2 regions of the Streptomyces sp. NPDC001970 genome follow, and region 2 is predicted to be linked to the other one. Evidence: predicted binding sites of a transcription regulator. Region 2 holds the regulator's gene; the other holds the start of a gene.
The links. Region 2 encodes HspR, which represses chaperone genes until heat shock. Its sites were predicted from a motif close to TTGAGNNNNNNNNNCTCAA; they were not measured.

Region 1 (15,732 bases), on a different contig from region 2:
CCCGGCGCAGCAGGACGTGCACGCGCGCGGCGAGCTCGCGCATCGAGAACGGCTTGGTCATGTAGTCGTCGGCGCCGACACCGAGCCCGACCAGCATGTCGGTCTCGTCGTCGCGGGCCGTGAGCATCAGGACCGGCACCGGCCGCTGCGCCTGTACCCGGCGGCAGACCTCCAGGCCGTCGAAGCCGGGCAGCATCACGTCGAGGACCATCAGATCCGGCTGCCAGGCCTCGGCGGCGTCGACCGCTGCCGGGCCGTCCGTCGCCGTCTGGACCAGGAAGCCCTCCGCGCGCAGTCGCGCCCCGATGGCCTCCACGATGGTGGTGTCGTCCTCGACCACCAGCACCCGGCGCTGGGCACTTGTCGTCGCGTAAGACGACGCGCCGTTGCTGCTGGTGTGTGTCTGCTCCATCGCCCCGCCCCTGTCGCGCACTGCGAGCTGCGTGTAGATCCGAGTGTCAGGTCAGTCAGCGTAAAGGCATCGATCGGCTCCCGGCTACGCAGGGCGAACAGCGAGATGGACCACGTCCGGTACGCCTCGGGCAACGTGGATCTCTTCGGTCCTTACCCCGCTGAATCCGGCATTCCGCAATGACTCCTCGAAATCGGCGGAGGGCTGGGCCGACCACACGGCGAGCACTCCGCCGGGCCTCAACCTCCGTGCGCAGGCGGCCAGTCCGGCAGGTGAGTACAGGGATTCGTTGTCCTCGGTGACCGTCCAGCCGGGGCCGTTGTCGATGTCGAGGCAGAGCGCGTCGTACGTTTCGGAAGTGTCAAGGACGTACGCGACGAGGTCCGTGCGAAGAATCACGGTCCGTGGGTCGGCGAGCGCGTCGGCGGAGATCGCGCGGAGCGGCCCTGTGCGATGCCAGTCGATGACCGCCTGCTCGCGCTCGACGACGGCGATCCGGCCCCAGCCGGGCTCGGCGGCGGCATGGGCCAGCGAGAATCCGACCCCGAGGCCGCCGATGAGCAGGGCGGGCGGGTCGGGGACCGGGTCCGAGGGCGGATCCGGGCGGTCGGCCAGGGCCCGCGCTGCGGCCTCGACCAGCAGCCGCTCCGAACGGCCGTCCGAGGTGTCCATCAGAAAACAGCCGTTGGCGATGATCTCGTGCACGGGCCGGCCGTCAGGACCGCCCCGCTCGCGCAGGACGACCTCGCCGTACGGTCCTTCGCGCCGGTCGAGCGTGCGGGGAGCCGTGTGGGGAGCCGATACATTGCTGGGCAGCACCATGAACTGCAGGTTATCGAGAGCCCTCCGGCAGGCGCGGCGCTATGCCTGCTCCGGACGGGCCCCGCGCCACGCGTACAGGGCGACCCCGGCGGCGTACGTGGTCAGGGCCACGGCCCAGGCGGCGCCCTGCGGACCGGGCTGCATCGGCCACGCCCACACGGCCGCCGCGCCGCCCGGAACCTGCGGCGCGGACACGTACACCGTGCTCAGGTACGCCGTCATGGGCAGCCAGCTGAGACGGGCGCCGAGCAGGACGGCCGCGGCCGCCGTCACCCCGGCCGCGCCGAGCAGATTGCGCACCATCGCCGGGGCGCCGAACTGATCCGGATGCCCGGGCACCGAGAGCGCGAGCAGCAGCCCCGCGAGCACGGTCGGTCCGACGACCAGACAGACCCGACGCGCCCACCAGGGGCGCACGGCCGTGCGGTCCAGCTCGTCGGAGTGCGTGAACAGTCCGGTGCCGACGGCGGAGGCGGCCAGCAGCGGGGCGAGCACGACGACGGGCACGCGCGCGGTGTGGTCGTACCCCTCGGCGGCCTGGAGGCGCCAGGCGCACCAGGCGGCGGCGAGCGCGGTCGCGGCGAGGACGGCGAGAGTGACGGGCAGGGCGCGGGAACGGGCGTACAGCACAGGGAGGTTCACGGGAGCGGCATCTCCTCCGCCTTGCAGCGGTCCGCGGCGAGGACGGCGAGAGTGACGGGCAGGGCGCGGGAACGGGCGTACAGCACAGGGAGGTTCACGGGAGCGGCACCTCCTCCGCCTTGCAGCGGTCCGCGGCGAGGTAGCGCGTGAGATAGGTGCGCGCCTCGGCCGGGGACTTGGCTTCGAGCCTGGTCAAGTGCTCCTGCTCTGCGGGGCCGATGTACGGACCCTGGCCTTCGGCGGTGGACAGCCACGCGAACACGGCGCTGTTGACCGCGGAGGCCCGTTCCCAGTCCGGTGCGTCGTAGTCGCTCTGGGCGCACGTCTGGGACAACAACGCGCCGACCCCGTTGGCGGCGTAGGCGTCGGGGCTGGTCAGCTTGCCGCGTATCGCCTCGAACGACGGGCTCGGGAGCGCGAGGTCACCGGCTGCCCGCTCGCCGGGCCCCGCCACCCATCGGGTGGGGGCGCCCGGGATGCCGCGCAGCCGCGCGTTGAGCCCTGCGAGCGCGGCCGAGGCCTCGGGCAGCAAGTGCCGTTCCGCGTACGGCAGGCACACCTGCGGGGTGCCGTGGTCGCAGACGCGACGCATGGCTTCGGGATCGGGGCGCCACAGACCGTCGCCGGTCTGCGCGATGAGCACGGCGGCGGCGCAGGCGGCGGTGAGCGGTACGAGCGCGGTGGTACGGCGCCGGGCCGCGTACGCCAGCAGCGCTGCCGCGGCGAGGCCACCGGCCCAGACGATGCTCGCGGCGCCGAACCACCAGACGGGCCGGTCCCAGGCGTAGCTGTGCTGGACTGCGGGATCGAGCCAGCGGGCGCCCGCCTCGCTGTAGGAGGGACAGCCGAGTCCGACGTACGTGAGCACGGCGAGCAGCGGCGCGGTGAAGCGCCAGGCGACGAGCCGGCCGACCACGAAGCCGAGCGTGCCGAGGGAGGCGAGGGTCACGGCGTCCGCGGCGACCAGTGCCAGATGCGGACCGTCGCCGCCGGCGTACGGCCAGGTCGCGAGCAGACAGCCGGTGGCGGCGACGAGATACCCGGCGGCCGGCCAGAGGGCTGCGGGGGTGGCGGCGACCAGGGTCCGGCGCAGCGGACCGCGGGGCAGCGAGCCGAGCCAGGCGCTGGTGCGGCGACGGCGTTCCCGTCCGCCGTGCCAGCAGCCCGCGGCGACGGCGAGCGGCCCGCAGAGCAGCGCGGCCGCGATGCGGAGCAGATCGGTCGCGTCGGTCCAGTGGTTCTGCCAGCCCCCCAGGTATCCGGCCTTGGAGTACATGGCGAACGCGACGACAGCGGTGGTGGCCGCGCCGGTCCAGGGGCCGACTCCGCGTCGCAGCTCGGTGAGGAGGGGGCGGGGGAGGCGCGGGCGCGATGCGTGCGCGCCTTCCGGGGAGGGGGCATCGGAGGCCACGACCGCGGTCATCGGAGGACTCCCGACCTGTGGGCCTGCAGCGCCGCCGTGTAGCCCCGCTCGATGGCGTTGGCCGCATCGTCCGCCGAGTCCCTGCCCAGCGCGGTGAGTTCGGCGGTCGTCCCGCGGTAGGCCATCCGACCCGCGTCGAGGAGGGTCACCTCGGAGCAGGCGGCGGCGACGTCCTCGACGAGGTGGGTGGAGACGATCACGGTGGACGTGGTGCCCACGTCGCGGAGCAGTGCCCTGAACTCGACGCGCTGCTCCGGATCGAGACCGGCGGTCGGCTCGTCGAGCAGCAGCAACTCGGGTTCGTTGACGATCGCCTGGGCGATGCCGACGCGGCGCACCATGCCGCCCGACAGCGACTTCACCTTGGCGTCGATCCGGTCCGCGAGGCCCACTCGCCCGACCGCGCGCTCCACCGCGGCCGCGACCCGCACGGGGTCCATCTCCTTGAGCCACGCCACGTACGCGACGAACTCCCGGACGGTGAAGCCCGGGTAGCAGCCGAACTCCTGCGGCAGATATCCCAGCCGGCGCCGGATCTCCACACGGTCCCGCTGCGCGGCGGCGTCGCGGCCGAGCAGTTCCACCCGCCCGGTGGCCGGCGCGGCGACGGTCGCCAGGACCCGGATGAGCGAGGTCTTGCCGGCGCCGTTCGGGCCGAGGAGCCCGTGCACGCCGGTGCCGAAGGCGAGGCTCACTGTGTCGAGGGCGACGGTTCGGCGGTGCCGGACCGTCAGCTCGCTGACGCTGACCGTGTTCACAGATTCCCCCAGTGTCCGAAGGACGGATAGTCGAACGCCCGGCGGCGCAGGGCGAGCAGCCCGGCGCACACCGCGGCGGCCACGGCCCAGGCGGACTGGACCGCGGCCCCGGAGACGTACGGGCCGACACGGGCGGTGAGTTCGGCGGCCGGTGCGGCGAGCAGCCGGCCGGTCACGAGCGCCGGACCGACGGCCGCGGACAGCCATCCCGCGGTGACCACTGCGGCGGCCGCGCGGCAGCCCACGTACGAGCCGAGCGCGAGTGCCGCGAGGGTGAGCGCGAGTCCGGGCAGCAGCCAGGCGGCGGCGCCCGGCATCCCGGCCCGGCCCGGCAGCACGGCCCCCGCGACGGTCAGCAGCGGCACGCTCACGATCAGCACCGTGGCGGTCCGTGTCAGCAGCAGCCGCAGCCCGCCCGACGGTGTGGACGCGGCGATCTCGTAGAGCGGGTCCACGCGCCGCCCGTACGACAGCGCCACCCCGGCGAGGGGCACCACGGGCGCCACGGCGGCGAGCAACGGCCGCGTCCCGGCGAACCCGGCCCCGTACCCGAGCCCCACGGCCCCCACGACCACCAGCCCGAGCGCCACCAGCCACGCCTCGTGCAGTGCGGGCCCGGCGGCCCACATCCTGCGCGCGACCGCCCGGGCACCCCGGACGGCACGCCGCAGCTTCGTTGCCGTGCTGGTGCTGGTGCAGGGGGCGTCCTGCGTCGCGGGTGCGAGCCGAGCGGGCCGTCGGGCTTCGCGCGGCCGGGGCTCTGTGCCGTGGTGCGCCGTCGGCGGGCCGGAAGAGCCGCGCCGCCCGCGCGCAGGGAGAACCGGCAGGTCACGCATACGACGGGCGGTAAGGGCCGCTGCCCACGTCCGTCGGCGCGCCGCGTCACCGTCGGTACCCGGCGCCCCGGTCTTCGCGGGCCTCGCACGCCGTGTGGGCCTCAGACGTCCTCTGGACTTCTCGAACTTGTCGGGCTTCTCGCCCACAGGTCGAATCGTGCCGTCGGCCGCCGCGGCCGTATCGTGCTGTCCGGCCTGACCGCGGTGATCGCGGGCGTCTGCCCCAGCCGTGGCCGCCTGCGTCAGGACCGCCGTGCGGACCGCGTCCAGCAGCGCGGCCGCCGGCGTCGCGCGGACCGCGGCGGAGACGCGTCCGGCGCAGCTGCCGCAGGACTCGACGTGCTTCTCCACGGACCAGGCGTCCGGTTCGGGGAGCGCGCCCGTGGCGTACCGGGCGGCCAGGGCGTCGGTCACGTGCCGGGCGCGGGCACGGTCGGGCGCGGTCATGCGGTGCCTCCCAACGGGTCGGTGCCGGGCGCCGGACGGGCGAGCGTGGCGCGCAGCTCGCGACGGGCGCGCTGGGCGCGGGTCTTGACGGTGCCCTCGGGTATGCCGAGCAGCCGCGCGGTCTCACGGGTCGTCAGCCCGACGATGACCGTGGCGCGCAGGACGTCCCGCAGCTCGGGCGAGATGCGGTCGAGCGCCGCGCCCACGTCGCCGTGCTCCAGCCCCGCCAGCACCCGGTCCTCGGCCGACGGCACGGCCGCGACGGGCAACTGCTCGACCGGGGCGGGTTCGTCGGCCCGCCCCCCTGCGCGGCGCCGGGCGTCGACCAGCCTGCGGGCCGCGATCACCCAGAGCCAGCCGCCCGCCTCGCCGCCGCGGTGCGATCCGGCGGACCGCCAGGCGGTGACGAAGGTGTCCTGCAGGACTTCCCGTACGGTCTCGGGATCCGCGCACCGGCGCGTCAGCCGGGCGTGCAGCCAGCCCGCGTGCCGGTCGTACAGCGTGGCGAGCGCTTCCGAGTCCCCGTGTGCGACGGCACGCAGCAGCGCCGCGTCGTCGTCCCGGTCTGCCCCCGTGGGGCGCAACAGTCTCACGACCTCTCTATCGCACGGGGCAGTGCGATCGGTTCACGGGCGTGCGGGCTGCCCGGTGTGGCGCGGACCATGGACGGGGCGAGCGGTGATCGCGTTGGCTGGGCGGGGTCGAAGGCGTCGATCGAAGGAGCCTCACGCGGTGCAGCGGCTCGAGTCGGACGAGTTGGGTGGGCCGGACGCGCCGGACGCGCCGGACGCGCCGGATGGGCCGGATGGGCCGGACGCGCCGGACGCGCCGGACGCGCCGGATGGGCCGGATGGGCCGGACGCGCCGGACGAGCCCGTCGGGACGGCCGGTTCCGGCCTGCTGGGCGGCATCCCGCGCCGGCGGACCCCCTGTTCGTCCTCGCCCGTGGTCCCGCCTCTGTCGCCGCCTGCAGGCGACGGAACGTCCGCGCCGTCACGCCCCACCCCGTGGCGGCGGCTCGCTCGTCTCCTCCCCACCCCGACCGGGACGCCGTTCACCTTCTGGTACGGGTGCGTCCTCGTCGTGACGTCGGTGTACGCGGAGTACGGCGATCCGGCCACCGTCTCCGCCCTGCTCCGTGGCTTCAGCACCGATGTCGCCCACCTCGCCTCGACCCCGCTGCTCGTGCTCGTCGCCAGCGCCCTGTGGGTCGCGGGCGGGCCGACCTCCGCGTACGCCGTCGGATTCGTGCTCGTCCTCACCGCCCTGGAGCGGCGGATCGGGGCCTGGCGCACGGCCGCCGTCTTCCTGGGCGGGCATGTGGCGGCGACCCTCGCGACCGAGATCCCGGTCGGACTCTCCGTCATGGCCGGGCAGCTGCCCGAAACCTCTCTGCACCGCCTCGACTACGGGATCAGCTTCGGCCTCCTGACCTGCGTCGGCGCGCTGGCCGGGCTCCTCACACCGATGGCACGGACCGTGCTCGTCGGATGGGTGTCGGCCGTGCTGCTGGGCGACCTCCTGGCGTACGAGGACCCGCTCACCGACTGGGGCCACCCGCTGGCGCTCCTGGCGGGAGTGCTGAGCATGCCGGCCGTGCGCCGGTGGGCACGGGTGCGTCAGGGTGCCTTGGGGTCGTAGTACACGCTGACCAGCGGCGCGACCACCCGCCACCCCAGCGCCTCGTACAGCGCCCGCCCGTCGGGCGTCCCGCCCAGCACGCCGGTCGTGGCGCCTTCCTCGACCGCGGCGTTCTGGAGCGTACGCATCACCAGGCTGCCGAGGCCCTTGCGCCGGTGCTCCGGGGCGGTCTCGATCTGATCGACGACCGCGGGTCGCGCCGGTCCGCCCCGCGCGATCTGCCCGCGGGCGGCGAACGCCCCGTCGTCCGTCGTGACCAGGGCCTTCGTCACACCCCCGTGCGTCCACGTCCGCAGCCGGTGCCCTGCCGGTCCGGCGCCGGGCTCCTCGCGGCGGAGCTCCGCCGTCATCAGGAACCCGGGCTCGTCGGGAGTCCAGTCGGGCCCGAGCAGGTCCAGGACCTTCTCCGGATCCTCGAACACCTTGAGCCAGCAGCCGGGCGTCCGGGCCGTCCCGGCGACCTTGCGGACCGCCGACTCACTGCCGTCGGTGAGGACGTGGCGGGTGGTGTGCAGAGGCAGCCCGACGTCGATCGTGAAGCCCCAGGGCTCGGCGACGGGCTCCGCCGCACCTCGCGACACGACCCAGCCGTCCACCCAGGCGCGTAGCGTGTTCGTAAGGGATGCATCTGTCATGCGCTTATTACATCGGCTGCTCACGGGAGACGGTACGCGTGATCGCTCACAGCGAACATCGCCCGGGGAACATCTCGTCGCCCTTCTGCATTGAGTCGGCATAGCTCAACTTGACTGCCGAAGGGGAGATCATGGCTTCGACGTCCACACCGCTCACTCTGCCTGTGCTGCCGCTCGACGACGAGGTCGTGCTGCCCGGGATGGTGGTACCGCTCGACCTGTCCGACGCCGACGTACGGGCCGCGGTGGAGGCCGCCCAGGCCGCCGCTCGGTCACAGCCGGGCAAGCCGAGGGTGCTGCTCGTGCCGCGCATCGACGGGACGTACGCCGCGACCGGCGTGCTCGGCACCGTCGAGCAGGTCGGCCGGCTCTCGGACGGCGACCCGGGTGCCCTGATCCGCGGCCGCAGCCGGGTGCGCATCGGCGCGGGTACGACCGGACCGGGCGCCGCCCTCTGGGTGGAGGGCACCGGCGTCGACGAGACCGTGCCGGACCCGCTGCCCGGGCACGTCACCGAGCTCGTCAAGGAGTACAAGGCACTCGCCACCGACTGGCTGAAGAAGCGCGGAGCCTGGCAGATCGTCGACCGCGTCCAGCAGATCGACGACGTCTCGGCCCTCGCCGACAACTCCGGCTACTCGCCGTTCCTGACCACCGCCCAGAAGGTGGAGCTGCTGGAGATCAGCGACCCGGTCGCCCGGCTCAAGCTCGCCACCGAACAGCTCCGCGAGCACCTCGCGGAGCAGGACGTCGCCGAGTCCATCGCCAAGGACGTCCAGGAGGGAGTCGACAAGCAGCAGCGCGAGTTCCTGCTGCGCCGCCAGCTCGAGGCCGTGCGCAAGGAGCTGCGCGAGCTCAACGGTGAGTCCGAGGGCGACGAGTCCGACGACTACCGTGCCCGGGTCGAGGCGGCCGACCTCCCGGAGAAGGTCCGCGAGGCGGCCCTCAAGGAGGTCGAGAAGCTGGAGCGTTCCAGCGACCAGAGCCCGGAGGGCTCCTGGATCCGCACCTGGCTCGACACCGTCCTCGAACTGCCGTGGAACGAGCGCACGGAAGACGCGTACGACATCCAGGGCGCGAAAGCGGTCCTGGACGCCGAGCACGCGGGCCTGGACGACGTGAAGGAACGGATCACCGAGTACCTGGCGGTGCGCAAGCGGCGCGCCGACCGGGGGCTGGGCGTGGTCGGCGGGCGGCGCGGGGGCGCGGTTCTCGCGCTCGTCGGCCCGCCCGGCGTGGGCAAGACCTCGCTCGGCGAGTCCGTCGCGCACGCGATGGGGCGGAAGTTCGTCCGCGTCGCGCTCGGCGGCGTACGGGACGAGGCGGAGATCCGCGGCCACCGGCGTACGTACGTCGGCGCGCTGCCCGGCCGTGTCGTCCGCGCCATCAAGGAGGCCGGGTCGATGAACCCGGTGGTCCTGCTCGACGAGATCGACAAGGTCGGCTCCGACTTCCGCGGCGACCCGGCGGCGGCGCTGCTGGAGGTCCTCGACCCGGCGCAGAACCACACGTTCCGCGACCACTACCTGGAGGTCGAGCTCGACCTGTCCGACGTGGTCTTCCTGGCCACGGCGAACGTCCTGGAGGCCATCCCGGAGGCCCTGCTCGACCGGATGGAGCTGGTCAGGCTCGACGGCTACACCGAGGACGAGAAGGTCGTCATCGCCCGCGACCACCTGCTCCCGCGCCAGCTGGAGCGGGCGGGGCTGGCCGACGGCGAGGTCACCATCGAGGAGTCCGCGCTGCGCAAGCTGGCGGGCGAGTACACCCGTGAGGCGGGCGTACGGAACCTGGAGCGGGCGGTCGCGAGGCTGCTGCGGAAGGTGGCCGCCCAGCACGAACTGGACGACCGGGAGCTGCCGTTCGCCGTCGGTGCGGGCGATCTGCGCGGGCTGATCGGCCGGCCGCACCACGTGCCCGAGTCCGCCCAGGACCCGGCCGAGCGCCGGACGGCCGTGCCCGGCGTGGCGACCGGGCTCGCGGTGACCGGCGCGGGCGGCGACGTCCTGTACGTCGAGGCGTCGCTGGCCGACCCGGAGACGGGCGCGGCGGGGCTGACCCTGACCGGTCAGCTGGGTGACGTCATGAAGGAGTCCGCGCAGATCGCGCTGAGCTTCCTCCGCTCGCACGGTGCTGAGCTGGAGCTGCCGGTCGCCGACCTCAAGGACCGGGGTGTGCACATCCACTTCCCGGCGGGCGCGGTGCCGAAGGACGGCCCGAGCGCGGGCATCACGATGACGACGGCGCTGGCGTCGCTGCTGTCCGGGCGGCAGGTCCGCACGGATGTGGCGATGACCGGTGAGGTGTCGCTGACCGGGAGGGTGCTGCCGATCGGCGGCCTGAAGCAGAAGCTTCTGGCCGCGCACCGGGCCGGGATCACGACCGTCGTGATCCCCAAGCGGAACGAGGCGGACCTGGACGACGTCCCGGCGGAGGTCCTGGACAAGCTGGACGTCCACCCGGTGACGGACGTCCGCCAGGTCCTGGAGATCGCCCTCTCCCCGGCGGAGGTCCCGGTCCCGGCGGCGGCCTAGCCTCCCGGGGGCTCCTGCCCCCGCGTCCCCCGCGTCCCCCGCGTCCCCCGTGCGCCCTGCGCGCGGGGGACGCGGGGGTTTCCGGTCCCGGCCGGGCGGCCCGGGTGTCCGTCCTCAAGCGCCGGACGGGCTGGGCGTGCGCGACGGGTGCCGTGTGGTGGGCCGGTGTGTCCGTCCTCAAGCGCCGGACGGGCTCCGGTGGAGCGCCCAGCCCCCGCGCCCGCCAAGGCGTAGGGGACGGCGTCCGGGGCGGAGCCCCGAAAACTCGGCCCCGCGCTGGGGGGTTCCCCGCAGGGGGGATTGCGCCCGGCCCTGGGGGTTCGGGGGCGGAGCCCCCGCAACCGCGGCTGGGTCGGAGTCCCGGTTCGGGAAGGGGCGGGGTGGGCTCCGCCGCGGGGGGCGCTGTGCACGGAGATCCGTCGGCGGAAGAGGGGCCGGTCCCTGCCGTTGGTCTACGCCTGCGAAATACTGGACGAGCTGCGGCAACGGCCGCCGCCGAAAGAATCTTTCATCGTCGGGAAAGCGCGCGAAGGGTGCTGACGTGCACGTAAGCGGTACGGGGAGTGAAGAGGAGCCCACGGGAGGAAGTGGTGTGCACCACGAATTCCAGGAGTACCTCGCCCTGGAGCGCGAGTTGGCCGTCTTTCTGCGCCGCGCCCGTGCGAGCTCCGGCGAGATGGCCCGTGAGGTCCACCCGGAACTGGAGCCCGCGGCCTATGGACTGTTCGTACGCCTGGAGGAGTGCGGCCGGCAGCGCGCCACCGACCTCGCGGCCTTCTTCGGCGTCGGCAAGGCGACCATGAGCCGGCAGCTCCGCGCGCTGGAGGAGCTCGGCCTCGTGGCCCGCGAGCCCGACCCGGCCGACGGGCGCGCCTCGCTCGTCCGGCTCACCGACGAGGGGCTCGCCCGCTTCCGCCGTGTACGGAACGCACGGCGCGAGCGGTACGTACGGAAGCTCGCCGACTGGGACCGCGGTGAGGTCGCCGAACTCGCGCGGCTGCTCCACCAGCTCAACACGCGGGCGGAGGGCCTGTAGGACCTTCGAACCCCGGGCCCGTCACGCCCCATGGCCCGAGAGCCCCCGAGCTCCCAGGGGTCGCCCAGGCCTCTCCGGGACCCTCAGGGTCCCTCGAGCCGCGCGTACACCGCCGTCGCGTCGTCGTGCTTCTTCCAGCGCCGCGCGCCGCCCCGGGCCGCGTCCGCGCGCTCCAGCGCCCGCACCCGCTCGATCAGCCCGTGCGGCCCCTCCTTGTCGAGCAGACCCATGAGGTCCGCCCAGCCGCCCTCCTCGAAGAGGTCGGTCCAGCGGGACGCGCCGTCGGTGAGCGCCGCCACCGCCCGTACGTCCGCCCGTGGCGTACGGTCCGTGACCGCGCGCTCCGCCACCGCCGGGTCCGCGGCCGCCGTGAAGAAGCCGCCCTCCTCGTTGCGCAGGGCGTCGGTCGCGCTCAGTGACCGCAGGATCTCCCGCGGGATCCGGTCCAGCCGGTCGTCGAGAAGGGCCCGCACGGACCCGTCCGGCGACTCCAGCAGCAGGGTCGAGTCGGAGAGGACGAGCTGCTCGATCCACTCCTCGTCCCAGCGTGCGACGACGACCGTCGCCTGCGGCGTACGCACGTGAGAAAGCTCACAGGTGTCGCGGTGGGCATCCGCGGTGCGCCGGATGGACAACGCCAGAACCTCGGTCAGCGGCATATCCCACCGCGAACCGGACAGTTCGATCAATGCGCCACCGAGCCGGGCGGTGAACCACGGCACCCCGTGCACACATCCGTCGTCTCCCCTGGGAGGAGTCACCCCGTCCAGGGCCACCAGGCAACCGCCCTGGCCGGACGCGGGGAGCGCGACGGACGCCCAGTCCTCGTTGGGGCGTTCGGGATCGCCCGGCTCGGTAGCGAGTGCGAAACGCATGATCCCCAGTCTGCCCGAGCCACCACGACTCCTTCACGAAGCCCGCCAGAACGCAAAATTGGCCTGCACCACCAGGGCGACCAGCGGCTTTTGGTCGGAATGATCGACTCCGACGGGCTGCGGGCGGGCATCCTGCCAAAGCCCGCGCCGAAGTTCCAGCCCGTGTCCCGGGCGCGGCTGGAGTGGGCCCCTGGACGAGTTGTTGACCAACTCCTGAGTGTTGTTCACTCGTTCGGGTGGCGGAGTGGCCGATGCGCGTCCCCCTCTCAGCAGCGCTGGAATGGTCGTAGGCCGTACCAGGGGTGGGAGGGCGTTCTCGTGTTGTGACCGGCCGTCACCTCTGCTTCATGGGCGGACGAGTCGAGAATGTGAGCACCGGTGCAGAAGAAGCGGCCTCGGGGCAAGGGCGGAATGCCCGGTACGGCGTCTTCGGGGCGGGAGGCGTCGACGCCCGTGACCCCCGCGGGAAGCCCCACAGGGACCTCCCCGGCCGGACCGGCCTCCACCGGCACGGGACACGAGGGCCTCGTGCCCGGCGGTCGTTCCGTGCGGGTGCGCAGCAGGCTCGTCGCCGGCGTCGCGGCCGTCTCGCTGACCGTCGTCGCCGCGGGGGCCCCGGCCGTCCTCGCCGCCTCGGACGAACTGGCCGAGTCCCAGCAGCTCGTCACCCTCGCCGAACTCAACCGGCAGGCCGTCACCCTCGCGCACTCCATCGCCGACGAGCGTGACGAGGTCACCGCGTACATCGCCGCGGGCCGCGACGACCAGACGGGCCCCAAGAAGAACCGCCGGGCGGTCTCCGCCAGCCGCAGCGCCCGTGTCGACCGCCAGATCGACGAGATCCGCGGCAACCTCCCGGCCGACCACGCCGATCTGACCCGGGGCCTCGCCACCGTGCCGTCCGTCCGGCGCACCGCGCTCGGCGGCAAGGGCACCGCTCTCGAGGCGTACAAGGCGTACACCGACATCATCGCCACGCTGCACGCGCTCGCCGACGAACTCGCCGAGAGGACCCCGGCCCGCGCCTGGATGTCCCCCGGGACGGAGTCCGGGGGAGGCACGCGGGCGCCCGCCGCTCTCGGCCTCGCCGTCGAGCAGGCATCGGCGGGCCGCGGACTGCTGATCGCCGCACTCTCCGTCCCGGAACCGTCGGACGACGGCCCCTCCTACGACCCCATCACCGGGCTGCCCGTCGAGGACGAGGGCGACAAGGAGACCGAGGCCGCCCGCAACGCCCTGAGCGCCGCCGCCCAGCAGGCCCGCGTCCGCGAGCTCGCCGCGCTCGCCGACTTCGACCAGGCCGCGAGCAGCGACGCCCGCGACCGCCTCGGCGCCACCGTCACCGGCCCCGACGTCAAGACGGCAGAGGGCTATCTCACCCGCCTCACCGACCAGCCCGAGCTCTCGGAGGGCGACCTCAAGTCCAACCGCGAGAAGCTCGAGTCCTCCCTCTCCGCCCGTATCGAGCAGATGCGGGGCGTCGAGTCCGCGCTCGCCTCCGCCCAGGTCGAGCGCCTGGGGCAGCTGCGCGACGACGACGTCACCGCCCTCGAGCTGCGCATCGCCCTGCTCGGCGGCTGCCTGCTCGTCGCGGTCGGCATCTCCGCGGCCGTCGCCCGCACCCTCACCCGCCCGCTCGCGGTGCTGCGCATAGGCGCGGCCCGGCTCGCCGCCGCGCCCGCCGCCGAGGCCGAGGAGCCGGTCCGCTTCACCGGCCGCAACGACGAGTTCGCCCAGGTCGTACGGTCCCTCAACGCCCTGCACGGCAAGCTCGTCGACCTCGCCGCGCGCGCCGACCGGCTGGACACCTCGCACGACGACCTGGTGGCCACCCGCGAGGAGCTCGCCACCCAGCGCGCCGAACTCCAGGGCCGGGTCACCGAGGTGACCGAGCAGCTGGAGCAGCTGCGGAAGACCGTCGGCCACACCTTCGTCAACCTCTCGCTGCGCACCCTCGGCCTCGTCGAGCGCCAGCTCGGCGTCATCGAGAAGCTGGAGGAGCGCGAGCAGGACCCGGAGCGCCTCGCCACCCTCTTCAAGCTCGACCACATGGCCACCGTCATGCGCCGCCACAGCGAGAACCTGCTGGTGCTCGCGGGCGCCGAGCACGGGCACGCTCACGCGGGCCCGGTGCCGCTGGTCGACGTCATGCGGGCCGCGGTCAGTGAGATCGAGCGGTACGAGCGCATCACCATCCAGTCGCTGCCGCCGCACGCGCAGGTCGCCGGGTTCGCCGCGGACGACCTCAGCCACCTGGTCGCCGAACTGCTCGAGAACGCCACCTCCTTCTCGCCGCCGGACGCCCAGGTCGAGCTGTCCGGCTGGCTCCTGGAGAGCGGCGAGGTGATGCTCTCCGTCCAGGACGAGGGCATCGGCATGGCCGCCGCCCGGCTCGAGGAACTCAACGCCAGGCTCGCCGACCCGGAGCCCGCCGCCGGCGTCGACGGGGAGGGCCTGGGGCTGCGGGTGGCCGCGCTGCTGGCCCGTCGTCACGGCGTACGCGTACAGCTGCGCGAGCAGAAGCAGGGCGGGATCGCCGCGGTCGTCGTCGTCCCGCAGGCGCTGCTGCCGACCGCCCCGCCCATCGCCACGCCCCAGGCGACGCCCATGCCGGGCGACGCGCCCATGCTGAACCTGCCGGGCTCGGTCGCCGAGGCCAACTCCAACGCGCTGCCGGGCCGCCCGGCCGCGAGTGACCGGCTGATCGCTGCGGCGGAGCAGTCCATTCGCGCGGCGGACGCGGAGGAGGGGACCGAGGCCAGGACGGACGCGATGGCCGAGACCGGGAAGGCCGCGACCGGGACGGACGCGGACGCGAAGGCCGGGAACGGCCCGGAGCCCGAGCCGGCCACCGCAATGGAGCCGGCCACCGCCATGGATCCGGCCGCCGTCGCGGAGACGGCCGTCCCGGTGCTGGAGCCCGCGCCCGCACCGGAGCCGGCCACCACCCCCGAGACCACCCTCCAGGTCCGCCTCCCGCACCCCCCGCCCGAGCCCGACGCCCACGAGCGGGTCGCCGACGGCGTTGACGGTGCCGACCGTGTGGACGGCGCCGACGAAGCGGGCGACGCCGGCGGTCCTGACGTGGCCGAGCCGGTCACCGACAAGGGCCTGCCCAAGCGCACGCCCAAGATCGTCGCGCCCGCCACCCCGCTCGCGGGGGGCACCAGGACCGTCGACGCGGAGGCGCTGCGCCGCCGCCTCGGCGGCTTCCACCAGGGGGCGAAGGACGGCCGCCGGGATGTCGAGGCGGAGCTCGCCGAAACCACGCAGAACATCCGGATCGCAGTCCAGGAAGACCAGGAACACAGCGAGGAATCGGGGGACACCGTCGAGGAGGCACGCAGTTGACCGCCACCGGAACATTCGGGCTGAGCAGCGAGGCCCGCAACCTTCACTGGCTGTTGGGCAACGTCGTGGAGGAGGTCCCAGGAGTCCGCTCCGTCGCCGTCGTGTCGTCCGACGGACTCCTGCTGCTGTCCTCCGACCCGGCGCACAACTCCGCGCCCGTTCCCGCCGCCCGCGCACGCCAGGACGGCCCGCGCGGCTCCAGCGCCGACCTCGCCACCATCGTCTCCGGCATCGCCAGCCTCACCGTCGGCGCGGCCAAGCTGATGGACGGCGGCGGCGTCAAGCAGACCATGGTCACGATGGAGGAAGGCAGCGTCTTC
Region 2 (15,732 bases):
CCTTGATCTCGGAGAGGACGGTCTTCAGCCGCTCCTCGAACTCGCCCCGGTACTTCGCACCCGCAACCATCGCGCCCAGGTCGAGGGCCACCAGCCGCTTGTTCCGCAGCGACTCGGGCACGTCGCCCTTCACGATCCGCTGGGCGAGCCCCTCGACGACGGCGGTCTTGCCGACGCCGGGCTCACCGATCAGCACGGGGTTGTTCTTGGTACGGCGCGACAGCACCTGCACGACCCGGCGGATCTCCTGGTCGCGGCCGATGACGGGGTCGAGCTTGCCCTCCCTGGCCGCGGCCGTGAAGTCCGTACCGAACTTCTCCAGGGCCTTGTACTGCCCCTCGGGGTCGGGTGTCGTCACCCGGCGCCCTCCCCTCGCCTTCTCGAACGCCTCCAGCAGCTTCTTCGCCGTCGCGCCCTGCCCGGACAGCACCTCGCCGGCCCGGCCGCCCTTGGCCGCGGTCCCGATGAGCAGGTGCTCGGTCGAGATGTAGTCGTCACCGAGCCCCTTGGCGCGGTTCGCGGCGTCGGCGATGACGGCGAGCAGCTCGCGGTTGGCCTGCGGCGGCGCGACGGTCGAGCCGGTCACGCTGGGCAGGTCGGCGAGGACCCGTTCGGCCCCGGACCGTACCGCGGCCTGGTCCGCGTCGACGGCGGCGAGCAGGTCGGTGATGTTCTCGTTGTCCTGACCCGCGAGGAGTGCGAGCAGAAGGTGCGCGGGGGTCAGATCGGGGTGCCCGTCGGACACGGCTCGGCTGGTGGCGGCGTTGAGCGCGTCCCGGCTCCTGTTGGTCAGCTCGGCGTCCACGTGCGGTCTCTCCTCCTCGGCTCGTCACGACTCGTCACGTCACGACTCGTCACGTCACTCACATGTGACTCGTCCAACGTACACAAAGTTGAGTCTATTCCGCTCAAGGTGGGGGAGGAACAGGCTCCTGCGGGATAGATTTCCAGGTATGGCCATCGACCCACGCAACCCCGACACGTCCTACCTCGGCTTCTGGCGCGAGTACCACATGTGCACCCTCACCACCCCGCGCCCGGACGGCACCCCGCACGTCGTCGCGGTGGGGGTCACGTACGACCCCGAGGGCGGCGATCGGGGCATCGCCCGCGTCATCACCAACAAGCACAGCCGCAAGGTCGCCAACGTCCTGGCCGCGTCCCCGGAGCCGGCACGGGTCGCAGTCTGCCAGGTGGACAAGGGGCGCTGGGCGACGCTGGAGGGCCTGGCCACGGTCCGTACGGAGCCGGAGGTGGTCGCGGACGCGGTCGCGCGCTACGCGGAGCGGTACGGACGCACTCCGGCTCCGAACCCGGACCGGGTGGTCATCGAGATCGCCCTGACCCGCGCGATGGGCCGGGCATAGGCACACGCCCCGGGGGCCCGCCGCGCGCACACAGCACAGCGGCGCCATCGTGTTTCAGGTCCACGATGGCGCCGCTGTGTGGGGGAAGCGCCTGAGCGATCTTGAACGACGGGGGAACCGCTCAGGCACTGCGGGGGGTGGCGGTGGTGGTCTGCGGTTCGACCAGCTGGTGGTCGCGCTGGTCGAGATTGACGAAGATCATGCCGTACCTGATGGCACAGCGGACGGGTTGCGGAGACCCGCGGGGCCTCCTCAGGCAGCGGTACGCGCGGATCTCCTCGTCGTCGCCACGGTTGATCACGACCGGCTCACCGAAGAGGGTGACCATCAACGAATCGCCACGGTGCGGCACCGCCGTGACAAGGTCGATGAAATGCCACCCGGAGCGGTAAGCAGTCGCCATCTCCCGCCGAAAGCGAGGATCCTCGGGAACCGTCATGCCTCGACGTCCGCCGGCGCACTCTCCCAGGTGGGTTCACCGGGCGTCGTGAGTACCGAGGCGGGCACGGTCTCCCAGGTGGGTTCACCCGGGGCCGCGGTCACCGACGCGGGCGCGGTGTCCCACGTGGGCCAGCCGCTCGCCGCGAGACCACCGAGAGCAGCCGCAACGGCTATAGCGCAAAGTGCACGAACCATCCTGGTCATCGCCGATCTCCACCTCTTTTTAGTACTACCTCCTCCCCCGCGCCTAAGACGATGGCTCACTCCGAACGCTTCCACCAGCGAGTGCAGGCATCATGTTCCTGTAATTCAGGACCCTGAGGGGGGTGCAAATGCAGGCGAAAAGGGGCGATTCGGGAGAGAAGCACAGTCACGACGAGCTGTGCGAGGCGGGGAGAAACCTCTATGCGTCCGCTCTGCGCAATGGCCGCATAGCCCGCTCCGAGGTGGCCGACGCCCCCTGCCTCATCGATCTGGCCATGGTGCGCCCGGATCCGGAGGACAGTGAATGGCTCCGTCCGGTTTCCCCGGCCGTCGCTCTGCATCAGCTGATACACCCCATAGAGCGGGAGATCCAAGAGCGAAGACGTCGCACGCTGTCGCTGACGGACGCGTTTGAGCCATTCATGGCCATCAGCGCGCACGACGCATCAACGACGCACGCGATCACGGTGCTCGAGGGCCTGAGCATGATCAACGCGACGCTGGACCGCGTCATCGTCGAGTGCACCGAGGAGTTGCTGACGGTGCAGCCCGGCAGCGGACGCAGGCCTGCGACCCTGCAGGACGGGCTGCGGCGCGTGGAGATGCTCGTCGACCGCGGCGTCGGGATGCGCACGCTCTACCAGCACACCGCGCGCCACCACCCCGCCACGATGGCCTACGTCGAGCGGGTCGCCCCGTACGGCGCGGAGGTCCGCACCCTTGAGGAGATCATCGACCGGCTCATCATCGTCGACCGGAAAGTTGCCTTCATTCCGGCGCGCAGCGACCGCCGGGTGGCCCTGGAGCTGCGCCACGAGGGCCTGGTGCAGTATCTCGTCGGCGTCTTCGAACAGTTCTGGCTCCACGGCGTCCCCTGGGACGACCAGGTCGTCTCATACACGCCGGAACTCGACGGCATAAGCGGCGTCCAGCGCTCCATCGCCAAGCTCCTCGTCGAAGGCCACGTCGACGAGGCGATCGCCCGCCGGCTCGGCATGAACGTCCGCACCTGCCGCGCCCACATCGCCAAGCTCGCCTCGGCGCTCGGCAGTGGTTCGCGAGCGCAACTGGGCTATCTGATCGCCCAGTCCGGGATCCTCTCGGCCCCGCCGGAGCAGGGCTGACAGCGGCCGCGCCGGCGTGCGATCATCGCGGCTGCCGGCGCTCCCCCCACGCCCCCGGGTGCCGCCCCCACGCTCCCCACGACCGAGAGCGACCCACCGATACCCATGCACCAGCGTTTCCGCGCTGCCTGCGCCACGGCCGCCGCCATCACCGCGGCCACCGCGGGAGTTGCCCTGCCGGCCACCGCCCACGCCGCCACCGTCACCTGCGCGGACGGCGTGTGGAAGGCCACGTACCACCCGAACACCTCCTTCAGCGGCACGCCCAGGCTGACCACCTGCGACACCTCGATCAGCGAGGACTACGGCACCGGCGACCCGGCCGGCGTCACACTGCCCAGCGACAACTTCACCGTCCGCTGGCAGACCACACGCAACTTCGGCTCAGGCGGGCCCTTCACGTTCACCACCGCCGTCCGCGACGGCATCCGCGTCTACGTCGACGGCATCCGCAAGATCGACATCTGGAAGAACGTCTCCACGACGCAGTCCAGGACCGTCAACCTCACCATCCCCAGCGGCCGCCACACCATCCGCGTCGACTTCGTCGCCTGGACCGGCTACGCGAACGTCAAGTTCGCCTACGCACCCCGCACCTCGGCCACCGTCGACACCGTCAAGCCCCTCGCCCCCACCGGCGTCTCGACGGCCTACGACCCCGCCACCCTCAAGGCCACGGTCCGCTGGACGAAGAGCCCCGAGATGGACCTCGCCGACTACCACGTCTACCGCCGCCCCGCCGGCACCAGCACCTGGACCAGGCAGACCAGCACCCCGCTGACCGCCACGTCCTCCACCAACACCCCGCCCGCCACCGGCGCCGCGTACCAGTACGTCGTACGCGCCGTCGACAAGGCCGGCAACGAGTCCGGCGGCTCGGCCCTCCAGTCGGTCACCACCACCGACAAAACCCCGACGGCCGCCCCCACCGGGCTCACCGTCGCCTCCGAGACGGGCGGGCTGCGCATCGGCTGGAGCGGCGTCGCCGGAGCCGTGTCGTACCGCGTCTACCGGGCGTCGAGCGCGGACGGCGCGTTCGCCAAGGTCGGCAGCACGAGTCAGGTCTCGTACCTGGACAGCTCGGCCGTCGAGGGCGCCACCTCCTACTACCGCGTGATCGCGCTCGATGCGGCGGGCAACGAGTCCGTGCGTTCCGCCGCCGTCAGCGGAAAGCGCAGCGACCTCACCCCGCCGTCCGCCGTGACCGGACCGGCCGTCACCCCGACCGAGTACGGCTTCGAGCTGCACTGGGACGCGAATCCGACGCCTGACCTGGCACGGTACGTCGTCTACGCGGGCGAGCTCCTGGGCGACGAGGAGGAGAAGGTCTGCTCCGTCCACGAGGTGGAGTGGCTGTCGGCCGACACGACCTCGTACGCGTACGCCACCCACCCGGACGGCGACGAGCGCTGCTTCTTCATCGACGCCGTCGACGACGACTGGAACTCCCACTACAAGTGGACCCGCTCGCCCGAGATCGTGGTCGCGACCGAGCTCGACACGACGCCGAGCGTGGCGACGCCCGAGGGTTCGCCGCTGTCCGTCGACGTGTGGTCGGCGGAGGGCGACGAGGGCAACCAGGTGACGTGGCGCGGGCTCGGCGAGGACTCCCCCGAGGCTGCGGGCGGCTACCGCGTCTTCCGCTGGAACCCGGCCACCGAGGCCTACGAGAAGATCGCCGACCTCGACAGGTACGGGTTCGAATACTTCGACACCGGCGGCAAGCGCGGCACCACGTCCTACTACTGGGTGACCGCCGTGGCCGCGGACGGCACCGAGTCCCTGCCCGCGGGCGACTGGGCGGTCACCGCACCGGCGCAGTGACCTGACGTGAACGACACCGAAGGGGCCGGGAGGTCACACCTCCCGGCCCCTTCGTGCGATCTGTCCCGCGCCCCGGCGGCGTCAGCCGTCCCGCTTCTGCTTCGGCCGCCACACCACCAGCGCGCTCGCCTGCTGCACGTCCTGATACGGCACCAGATCGCGCCGGTACGACGCGTGCACCTGGGCCTCGCGCTGCTGCATCGCCGCCGCCGCACCCTCCAGTGCCGCCGAGAGCTCGGCGACCCGGGCTTGGAGCGCCGCGACCTGGTTCTCCAGTTCGATGATGCGCTTGATGCCGGCGAGGTTGATGCCCTCGTCCTGCGACAACGCCTGCACCTGGCGGAGCAGTTCGATGTCGCGGGCCGAGTAGCGGCGGCCCCGGCCGGCCGTGCGGTCCGGAGAGACGAGGCCGAGGCGGTCGTACTGCCTCAGGGTCTGCGGGTGCAGTCCGGACAGCTGAGCCGCCACCGAGATGACGTACACCGGCGTCTCGTCGGTCAGTTCATAAGGGTTACGACGTCGGCCGTCCATCGCGTCATGCTCCCTTCGCAGCCTGGAACAGTTCTGCCCGCGGATTCTCGCCCGCAGTCGCCTTCCGGTACGCCTCCAGTGCCTCACGCGCCTCGGGATCGAGATCCGTCGGCACCGCGACCTCCACGGTGACGAGGAGGTCGCCGCGGGTGCCGTCCTTGCGGACGGCGCCCTTGCCACGGGCGCGCATCGTACGGCCGTTGGGCGTGCCGGCGGGCAGCTTCAGCGTGACCGGGGGCCCGCCGAGCGTCGGCACCTTCACCTCGCCGCCGAGCGCCGCCTCCGTGAACGAGACCGGCACCGTGACGGTGAGGTTGTCGCCCTTGCGGCCGAAGACCGGGTGGGCGTCGACATGGACGACGACATACAGATCGCCGGCCGGGCCGCCGCGCTCGCCCGGTGCGCCCTTGCCGCGCAGCCGGATCCGCTGGCCGTCGCTCACCCCGGCGGGGATACGGACCTGCATGGTCCTGGACGACTTGGCGCGGCCGCTGCCGTGGCAGACCTCGCAAGGGGTCTCCGCGATGAGCCCGCGGCCCTTGCAGTCCACGCAGGGGTCGGTCAGGGAGAACGAACCGCTGCCGCCGCGCGAGACCTGTCCGGTGCCGACACAGGTCGGGCACACGCGCGGTGTGCCGTTCTTGTCGCCGGTGCCCGAGCAGGCCTTGCAGGGCTGCTGGCTGGACATCCGCAGCGGGACCGTGGCCCCCTCCACCGCCTCGGTGAAGCTGAGCGTCACCTCGGACTCGATGTCCTGGCCGCGGCGCGGCTGCGTCCGCGCACCCGGCCCGGTGCCGCGGTGGAACAGCCCGCCGAACACGTCTCCGAGGCCGCCCCCGAAGCCGCCGGCGCCGCCGCCTCCGGGCTGGGTGCCGCCGAAGAGGTCACCCAGGTCGAAGTTGAACGTTCCGCCGGGGCCGGGGCCGCCTGCCCGGAAGCCGCCGTTGCCGAAGAGGGCGCGCGCCTCGTCGTACTCCTTGCGCCGCTTGGGGTCGCCGAGCACGTCGTTGGCCTCGGAGATCTCCTTGAAGCGCTCCTCGGCCTTGGCGTCGCCCTTGTTGGCGTCCGGGTGGAACTCGCGGGCGAGCTTCCGGTACGCCTTCTTGATCTCCGCCTCGGTGGCGTCCTTGGGGACGCCGAGAACCTTGTAGTAGTCCTTCTCCACGAAGTCCTTCGTGCTCACCGACGTCCCTCCTCTCGGACAACTCCGTATCCGTACCCGTAATCGATCACGTCAGCCCTCGTCCGGGCCACCGCTCTCCTCGCCGGCCGACTGCTCCTCCTTCGGCGCCGCGGGCGCCGCGCCCGGCTGGGGCTCGGCCACCGCGACCCGCGCGGGGCGGATGGTCCGCTCACCGATCCGGTAGCCCGGCTGCAGGATCGCGACGCAGGTCGTCTCCGTGACGTCCGGCGCGTACGAGTGCATCAGGGCTTCGTGGATCGTCGGGTCGAAGGGCTCGCCCTCCTTGCCGAACTGCTGCAGACCCATCTTGGCGGCGACCATCTCCAGCGATTCGGCCACCGACTTGAAGCCGCCCACCAGCTCTCCGTGCTCGCGGGCACGGCCGATGTCGTCGAGGACGGGCAGGAGCTCGGTCAGGAGCTGCGCGACGGCGATCTCCTTGACCGTGATCCGGTCCCGCTCCACCCGGCGGCGGTAGTTCTGGTACTCGGCCTGGAGCCGCTGGAGGTCCATCGTGCGCTCGTTGAGCGCGGTCCGGAGCTGATCCAGCTGCGCCGTCAGGGCGGCCGACTGCCCGGCCTGCGTCCCCGTCTGTGCTTCGTCCCCGGCCGGGGCCGCCCCCTCCGAGGGGGCGGCCTGCGCCGCTTCGTCAGGAGTGGCGCCGGAGGGGACGTCGGGCTTCTCCTCGAAGCCCGGGGTCTCCTCCGTCATCAGGCAGCGCCACCCTTCTGGTCCTTCTCGTCGTCGACGATCTCGGCGTCGACGACATCGTCGTCGGCCTTCGCCCGGGAGGCACCGGCGTCACCGGCACCGCCCGCGGCCTGCTGGCCCTGGGCGTCGGCGTACATGGCCTGGCCGAGCTTCTGGGAGACCGCGGCGACCTTCTCGGTGGCGGTGCGGATCTCCGCTGTGTTGTCGCCCTCGGCGGAGTCGCCCTTCAGCTTCTCCTTGAGCTCGGTCACCGCCGTCTCGACCTCGGTCTTGATGTCGCCGGGGACCTTGTCCTCGTTGTCCTTGAGGAACTTCTCGGTCTGGTAGACGAGCTGCTCGGCCTGGTTGCGGGTCTCGGCGGACTCGCGGCGGCGGTGGTCCTCCTCCGCGTACTGCTCGGCCTCCTGGCGCATGCGGTCGACCTCGTCCTTGGCGAGCGAGGAACCGCCGGTGACGGTCATCTTCTGCTCCTTGCCCGTGCCCAGGTCCTTCGCGGTCACGTGCATGATGCCGTTGGCGTCGATGTCGAAGGAGACCTCGATCTGCGGGACACCGCGCGGCGCCGGCGGCAGGCCGGTCAGCTCGAACATGCCGAGCTTCTTGTTGTACGCCGCGATCTCGCGCTCGCCCTGGTAGACCTGGATCTGCACGGACGGCTGGTTGTCCTCGGCCGTCGTGAAGATCTCCGAACGCTTCGTCGGGATCGTCGTGTTGCGCTCGATGAGCTTGGTCATGATGCCGCCCTTGGTCTCGATACCGAGGGACAGCGGGGTCACGTCGAGGAGCAGGACGTCCTTGACCTCACCCTTGAGGACACCGGCCTGGAGCGTGGCGCCGATGGCGACGACCTCGTCCGGGTTCACACCCTTGTTGGCCTCCTTGCCGCCGGTCAGCTCCTTGACGAGCTCGGCGACGGCCGGCATACGGGTCGAGCCACCCACGAGAACGACGTGGTCGATCTCGGAGAGCTGGATGCCCGCGTCCTTGATCACGTTGTGGAACGGCGTCTTGCAGCGGTCCAGCAGGTCCGCGGTCAGCTGCTGGAACTGGGCGCGCGTGAGCTTCTCGTCCAGGTGCAGCGGGCCCTCGGCGGACGCCGTGATGTAGGGCAGGTTGATCGTGGTCTCGGTCGAGGACGACAGCTCGATCTTCGCCTTCTCCGCGGCCTCGCGGAGACGCTGGAGAGCCATCTTGTCCCTCGACAGGTCCACGCCGTGACCGTTGGCGAACTGCTTCACCAGGTAGTCGACGACGCGCTGGTCCCAGTCGTCACCACCGAGGTGGTTGTCACCGTTGGTGGCCTTCACCTCGACGACGCCGTCGCCGATCTCCAGCAGCGAGACGTCGAAGGTGCCGCCACCGAGGTCGAAGACGAGGATCGTCTGGTCGTCCTTGTCGAGGCCGTAGGCCAGCGCCGCGGCGGTCGGCTCGTTGACGATGCGCAGGACGTTCAGGCCCGCGATCTCGCCGGCCTCCTTGGTGGCCTGACGCTCGGAGTCGTTGAAGTACGCCGGGACGGTGATGACCGCGTCCGTGACCTTCTCACCCAGGTAGGACTCGGCGTCGCGCTTCAGCTTCTGAAGGATGAACGCGGAGATCTGCTGCGGGTTGAAGGTCTTCCCGTCGAGCTCGATCTTCCAGTCCGTACCCATGTGACGCTTTACGGAGCGGATGGTCCGGTCCACGTTCGTGACCGCCTGCCGCTTCGCGACCTCGCCGACGAGCACCTCACCATTCTTGGCGAAGGCGACGACGGACGGCGTGGTCCTGGCGCCCTCGGCGTTGGTGATGACGGCGGGCTCCCCGCCCTCCAGAACGCTGACGACGGAGTTAGTCGTGCCCAGGTCGATGCCGACCGCACGTGCCATTTCGAATCCTCCAGTGGGGCTGAACTTGAGTGGAACTGGCTCAAGGATGCCTCACTGGCCCCATCGAGTCAACAGACCTGAGTCGACCGGACTCAACTATGGTGCGCGGTCCCGGCGACCCGCCGGGCGCGGGCCTGCACATCCCGCGCCACCCACCGTGCCATTGTTCGCATAAAGCCCGCGAAAGCATGACAGGAACGGCGGAACGGTCGGGTGAGAGCCATGCAGCCCAAGCGTCTTCTCGATCTCGCCCTCGGCTCGCTCCTGCTGACCCTCGTCGCACCCCTGCTGGCGGCAGCGGCCTGCTCGGCCGTGCTGCACCGGAAACCCGGCGGCCCCTTCGCGCGGGAGACGAGGAGCGGACTGCACGGCCGCCCGCTGACGGTCCGCTCGCTGCGCACCCGACGCTGGCGGCTGGACCTGCTCTCGCGGCTGCCTCTTGTCGTGCGGGGCGAGATGTCCCTGGTCGGGCCGGCGGCGCTGGCGCCGGACGATCCACGCGCCGCCGCGCCCTGGCGGCAGGCCGTCAAGCCGGGCCTGACCGGCCTCGCCCAGGTCCGGCGGCATTCGGCGATGCCCTGGGACGAGCCGGAGCTGCTCGATCAGCACTATGTGGAGCACCATTGGATGGGTCTCGACCTGGCCATCCTCGTACGTACGCTCCCGGCCCTGCGGCCGCCGCGCACTCAGGGTGACCTGAGCGACGCAGATCACCGCTTGCGCAACTACAGTGCGGCCGAATAAGTGGGTAGTCTCAGCACGGACTGAATAAGTTACCGCTTAGTAAGTCCCGATCTTCCCACCTCGCAGGCCCGAGGGAGCCCCAAAATGCAACTCGCCGCGATCATCGTGTCGCTGGTCCTGACCGTGGTCGGCGTTGCGCTCATCGCCCGAGCCGTCGCGCAGATCTACCGGTTCGTGAAGCTAGGCCAGCCCGTGCCCGCGGGCAGCCGCACCGACGACCCCAAGGCTCGCACGATCACCCTGGCCAAGGAGTTCCTCGGCCACACGCGGATGAACCGCTGGGGGATCGTGGGCTTCGCCCACTGGTTCGTCGCGATCGGCTTCCTGACGCTGCCTCCGACGCTCGCACAGGCGTACGGCCAGCTGTTCCAGGCCGACTGGACCCTGCCGATCGTGGGCGGCTTCCTGCCGTTCGAGATGTACATCGAGTTCATCGGCCTGATGACGGTCGTCGGCATCGTCACGCTGATGGTGATCCGGCTCCTGAACCTGCCCTCGCGGGCCGGCCGCAAGTCGCGCTTCGCGGGCTCCAAGGCCTGGCAGGCGTACTTCGTCGAGTACGTCATCCTCACCATCGGTCTCGCGATCCTGGTCCTGCGCGGCCTGGAGGGCGCGATCCACCACGTGGACCACTACGAGGCCGCGTACTTCGTCTCGTACCCGCTGGTCCTGGCGTTCAAGGGCCTGAGCGTCCCCACCCTCCAGACGCTGGTCTACCTGGCCGCGACGGTCAAGATCGGCACCTCGCTGATCTGGATGATCACGGTCTCGCTCAACACCAACATGGGTGTGGCCTGGCACCGCTTCCTCGGCTTCCCGAACATCTGGTTCAAGCGCAACGCCACCGGCGAGTCCGCGCTGGGCGCGCTCCAGCCGATGACGTCCGGCGGCAGGCCGATCGACTTCGAGGACCCGGGCGAGGACGACGTCTTCGGCGTCAGCCAGGTGGAGCAGTTCTCCTGGAAGGGCATCCTCGACTTCTCGACCTGCACCGAGTGCGGCCGCTGCCAGTCGCAGTGCCCGGCCTGGAACACCGGGAAGCCGCTCTCCCCGAAGCTCCTGATCATGTCGCTGCGCGACCACGCGCACGCCAAGGCCCCGTACCTCCTGGCCGGCGGCGGCAAGACGATGGAGGGCGAGGAGAAGGCGTCCGACGAGCAGCTGAAGGACGTCCCGGCGGCCGCCCTCGGGGAGGCCGAGCGCCCGCTGATCGGCACCGCCGAGGAGAACGGCGTCATCGACCCGGACGTCCTCTGGTCCTGCACCACCTGCGGTGCGTGCGTGGAGCAGTGCCCGGTCGACATCGAGCACATCGACCACATCGTCGACATGCGCCGCTACCAGGTGATGATCGAGAGCGCCTTCCCTTCCGAGGCGGGCACGATGCTCAAGAACCTGGAGAAGAAGGGCAACCCCTGGGGCCTGGCCAAGAAGCAGCGCCTCGAGTGGACCAAGGAGGTCGACTTCGAGGTCCCGGTCGTCGGCAAGGACGTCGAGGACCTGTCCGAGGTCGAGTACCTGTACTGGGTCGGCTGCGCCGGTGCCCTCGAGGACCGCGCCAAGAAGACCACCAAGGCCTTCGCGGAGCTGCTGCACATCGCGGGCGTCAAGTTCGCGATCATGGGCGGCGAGGAGAAGTGCACGGGTGACTCGCCGCGCCGCCTCGGCAACGAGTTCCTGTTCCAGCAGCTCGGCGCGGAGAACGTCGCGATGCTGAACATGGCGTTCGGCGAGGACGAGGACGACCCGGAGACGAAGAAGCCGAAGTCGTCGAAGAAGATCGTCGCGACCTGCCCGCACTGCTTCAACACCATCGCGAACGAGTACCCGCAGCTCGGCGGCGAGTACGAGGTCATCCACCACACCCAGCTGCTCCAGCACCTCATCGACGAGGGCAAGCTGATCCCGGTGACGCCGGTCGAGGGCCTGATCACGTACCACGACCCCTGCTACCTCGGCCGCCACAACAAGGTCTACACGCCGCCGCGCGAGATCATCGCCAAGGTGCCGGGCCTGCGGAACGAGGAGATGCACCGCCACAAGGAGCGGGGCTTCTGCTGCGGCGCCGGTGGTGCGCGCATGTGGATGGAGGAGCGGATCGGCAAGCGCATCAACACCGAGCGTGTGGACGAGGCGCTGTCGCTCAACCCGGACATCGTGTCCACCGCCTGCCCGTTCTGCCTCGTGATGCTGACCGACTCGGTCAACGGCAAGAAGAACGACGGCAAGGCGAAGGAGAGCCTGCAGGTCGTGGACGTCGCGCAGCTGCTGCTCGACTCCGTGAGGACGCCGGTGGACCCGGGCGCTGACGCGGCGGAGCCGGCTGGGGGCACCCCTGGCGGCAGCGCCGGGGGTGCGCCGGAACCGCAGCCGGTGAAGTAGCCGTCCCCGTCCTCAGTACGGGAAGCGAGAAGCGGCCGGACCTGCCTCGGGGGCAGGACCGGCCGCTTCTCGCGTCACCGGGCGCTCACCGCTCGGCCCTGTACGACGCGACGCGCTTGCCGCCGAAGTCGTCGACCCAGGCGTCGCCGCCGTGCCTGCCGTCGATCACGACGAACTTCGGGTGCTTGCCGTTCGGGAGGAGCAGATACGTCCAGCCGTGGTGGCGGGCGGACGGCTACGCAGCGCCCAACCATTGGCCTCAGGTGTCTGGCAGGAGCATGATGAGGCGGCTGGTTCCGGAGAGACGGATGGGGTGGGTTCCGCCGTGGTGCGTCGACATCGACTGCGCAAGGCCGCGCTCGCCGGCCTGGGCGCGCTGCTGCTGGCGCCGTCACTGGCGGGCTGCGGGCCCTCATCGGCCCGCCCGGCCGCCACGTCCGACGCCCCGGCCCCGGGCGACGGCCCCTCCGCCTCGGCCTCCGCCTCCGCACTCGCCGGCAAGGCCGCCGCCCCCGCCCTCCCCGTACCGCGCGGCGACGGCAGCCGCGTCCCGGAGGACTTCAACGGCGACGGGCGCCGCGACCTCGTCCTCGACGACCTCGTCAAGGCGCCGGGTGCGGCCCACGACGACGACGCGGGCATCGGCATCGTCTACGGAGCCGCGAAGGGTTCCCTGGCCCCTTCCGTGCGCCAGCTCCTCACTCCGCGCGGGAACGGCGCCCGCGTCGCGGGCGTGCTCCCCTCCGCGTTCGACGCCGCGGCCGCGTGCGACCTCGACCAGGACGGCTTCAGCGACCTCATCGTGGCCACGGACCCCCCGTACGACGGCATCGGACGCCCGCCCGTCCCCCTCCAGCTGCTCTTCGGCGGCCCCGCCGGCCTCACGGGCACGGCGGTCGCCCTCCGCATCCCCGAACAGGCGCGGTACGGCAACGAGTGGCCCGACCACCCCGCCTGCGGCGACTTCGACGGCGACGGTGCCCAGGACCTCGCGGTCACCGCGAGCGGCGGCCGGATCAGCTTCCTGCGCGGCCCCTTCACCCGTACGGGCGCACCGCGCGCCGCCAAGGCCCCGCTCCCCGGCGCAGGCCCCGTGATCGCCGCCCCGGAGCCCGACGCCGACCCGAACGGCGACGGCTACGACGACCTCGTCCACGCGACGCACCCCCGCACGCCCGGCGAGGCGGCCGGGGCCCGGCTGCTGCTGGGCGGCCCGGGCGGCCCTGCCCGCCCCGGAGGCTCGTACAGCTTCAAGGCCGTGCGCATCCCGCCCGCGCCCCCGCTCCCCGCCGGCGAAGCCGCGCCCGTGACCGAGCTGCTGCGCTACGCGGACTTCGACGGCGACAAGCGGGCGGACATCGTGACACGCACCCATCGGGGCGAGAACGCCGACGTCATCGCCCTGTACCCGGCTTCCGGCGACCGCACAAGACCCTTGATCACTTTCAGTTCGTCGATCTTCCTGTGACATCCCTCAAGGGATGTCACAGGTCGGCAGCAAAGGCCCCCGGTTCTCCTGCCCGGGACACCGGACACAGCGGGAACAGGTACGTTCGAATACGTGGCTGGATTCAGGATCGGACGCGGCCGGGACAACAACCGCACCCCGCGACAACAACCGCAGCAGGCGCCCCCGCCGCCGTACGGTCAGTACGGCGCACAGCACGGAGGCCCGCACGCGGGCGGCCGGGCGGCGCCCGCGTACCCCCCGCAGCATCAGTGGCAGCAGCAGCACCAACAGCAGCCATACGGCGAGCCGGAGTACTTCGGCGACCCGCACCCCCACCAGCAGCCGGGCGGGTACGCGGCGGGTGACCCGTACGCCGACAACCCCGGTCACACCCGGGCGTTCACCGTCGGCGACGACCCGTACGGCGACGGCTCCACCTACCGCGCCGGCGCCGCGCCCGCGGCTCCCGCGGGCCCGCGCCTGCACTGGAAGGAACTGCTGAGCGGCATCGTGTTCCGCCCGGGTCCGACGTTCCTGCAGATGCGGGACTACCCGGTCTGGGGCCCGGCCCTGACCGTCACGTTCCTCTACGGCCTGCTCGCGATCTTCGGCTTCGACGAGACGCGCAAGGAGGCGATCAGCGCGCCGTTCGCGACCGCGCTCGTCTCGGTGCTCATCACAGGCGTGGTCTTCGTCATCGGCGGCCTGATCCTGGGCGCGGTCACCCACACCCTGGCCCGCCAGCTCGGCGGCGACGGCTCCTGGCAGCCGACGGTCGGCCTCTCCATGCTGATCATGTCCCTGACGGACGCCCCACGACTGGTCGTCGCGCTCTTCCTGGGCGGCGAGAACTCGCTGGTGCAGGTGGTCGGCTGGGTGACCTGGCTGGCGGCGGGCGCGCTGTTCACGTCGATGGTGAGCAAGTCGCACGACCTGCCGTGGCCGAAGGCACTGGGAGCGTCGGCGATCCAGCTGATCGCGCTGCTGTCGATCATCAAGCTCGGAACGATCTGACGCGGTTCGAACCGATCGAACCGATCGAACCGATACAGGAAGGCCCCCACCTGAGCGGTGGGGGCCGGCGAGGTGCGACTGGTGGCATGGCCCAGGCCCAGTTGCCTGGAGCTGTTGATCCCCGGCACCACAGGGTCCTGTCGGTCCGGGTGGCGCAAGTGTGCTCGTACCCCGTCGTCGGCACCGCCCAGTTGGCGACCGTGCCGACCTGTACCGGTGGTGTGCGGTTCGCGGTGTCGCCCAGACCGAGCTGCCCACAGGCGTCGTCCCCCGGACACCGAGCCGCACCACGCGGGCCGGTGCAGGTCGGGCCGAATCGAGTCGCGCGACAGCGCGAGGGTCTCTACAGAGCCTCGCGCGACGGAGTGACCGGCGTGCCCGGCTTACGCACCGGAGGCAGCACGCTCCACGGGAAGTTGATCCAGTCGTCCGTGCGCTTCCAGACGTACTCGCACTTCACGAGCGACTGCGACTTCTCGTAGATCACGGCGGACCGCACCTCGGCGACGTGGTCGACGCAGAAGTCGTGGACGAGCTTCAGGGTCTTCCCCGTGTCGGCGACATCGTCCGCGATGAGGACCTTCTTGTCGGAGAAGTCGATCGCGTTCGGTACGGGCGCGAGCATGACCGGCATGTCCAGGGTCGTCCCCACGCCGGTGTAGAACTCCACGTTCACCAGGTGGATGTTCTTGCAGTCCAGCGCGTAGGCCAGGCCGCCCGCGACGAAGACACCGCCGCGCGCGATGGACAGCACGATGTCGGGCTCGTACCCGTCGTCGGCGATCGTCTGCGCGAGCTCGCGGATCGCGTCGCCGAACTTCTCGTACGTCAGGTTCTCGCGTGACTCGCTCATCGCGTGCCGACCCTCACACTTGCGTCCGATGGAAAT

Region 1: lon (endopeptidase La) is a predicted target of HspR. The motif match lies at 7,707-7,725, and genes of this name have one in related genera.

The regions. Positions count from the first base shown of each region.
Region 1 covers NZ_JBSFDW010000019.1:105,972-121,703, forward strand. The annotation lists gene ACWCP0_RS23040 (response regulator transcription factor) at 1-412, opposite strand, end outside; gene ACWCP0_RS23045 (spermidine synthase) at 497-1,234, opposite strand; gene ACWCP0_RS23050 (hypothetical protein) at 1,274-1,876, opposite strand; gene ACWCP0_RS23055 (hypothetical protein) at 1,971-3,299, opposite strand; gene ACWCP0_RS23060 (ABC transporter ATP-binding protein) at 3,296-4,057, opposite strand; gene ACWCP0_RS23065 (zf-HC2 domain-containing protein) at 4,054-5,340, opposite strand; gene ACWCP0_RS23070 (RNA polymerase sigma factor) at 5,337-5,933, opposite strand; gene ACWCP0_RS23075 (rhomboid-like protein) at 6,073-6,981, shown strand; gene ACWCP0_RS23080 (GNAT family N-acetyltransferase) at 6,960-7,616, opposite strand; gene lon (endopeptidase La) at 7,748-10,150, shown strand; gene ACWCP0_RS23090 (MarR family winged helix-turn-helix transcriptional regulator) at 10,692-11,186, shown strand; gene ACWCP0_RS23095 (hypothetical protein) at 11,270-12,061, opposite strand; gene ACWCP0_RS23100 (nitrate- and nitrite sensing domain-containing protein) at 12,440-15,412, shown strand; gene ACWCP0_RS23105 (roadblock/LC7 domain-containing protein) at 15,409-15,732, shown strand, end outside.
Region 2 covers NZ_JBSFDW010000006.1:149,654-165,385, reverse strand. The annotation lists gene clpB (ATP-dependent chaperone ClpB) at 1-805, opposite strand, end outside; gene ACWCP0_RS10485 (pyridoxamine 5'-phosphate oxidase family protein) at 954-1,367, shown strand; gene ACWCP0_RS10480 ((2Fe-2S)-binding protein) at 1,489-1,806, opposite strand; gene ACWCP0_RS10475 (helix-turn-helix transcriptional regulator) at 2,141-3,136, shown strand; gene ACWCP0_RS10470 (PA14 domain-containing protein) at 3,242-4,960, shown strand; gene ACWCP0_RS10465 (heat shock protein transcriptional repressor HspR) at 5,042-5,491, opposite strand; gene dnaJ (molecular chaperone DnaJ) at 5,496-6,674, opposite strand; gene grpE (nucleotide exchange factor GrpE) at 6,726-7,385, opposite strand; gene dnaK (molecular chaperone DnaK) at 7,385-9,253, opposite strand; gene ACWCP0_RS10445 (sugar transferase) at 9,476-9,997, shown strand; gene ACWCP0_RS10440 (heterodisulfide reductase-related iron-sulfur binding cluster) at 10,082-12,379, shown strand; gene ACWCP0_RS10435 (FG-GAP repeat domain-containing protein) at 12,705-13,847, shown strand; gene ACWCP0_RS10430 (Yip1 family protein) at 13,941-14,843, shown strand; gene ACWCP0_RS10425 (phosphoribosyltransferase) at 15,187-15,696, opposite strand; gene dcd (dCTP deaminase) at 15,710-15,732, opposite strand, start outside.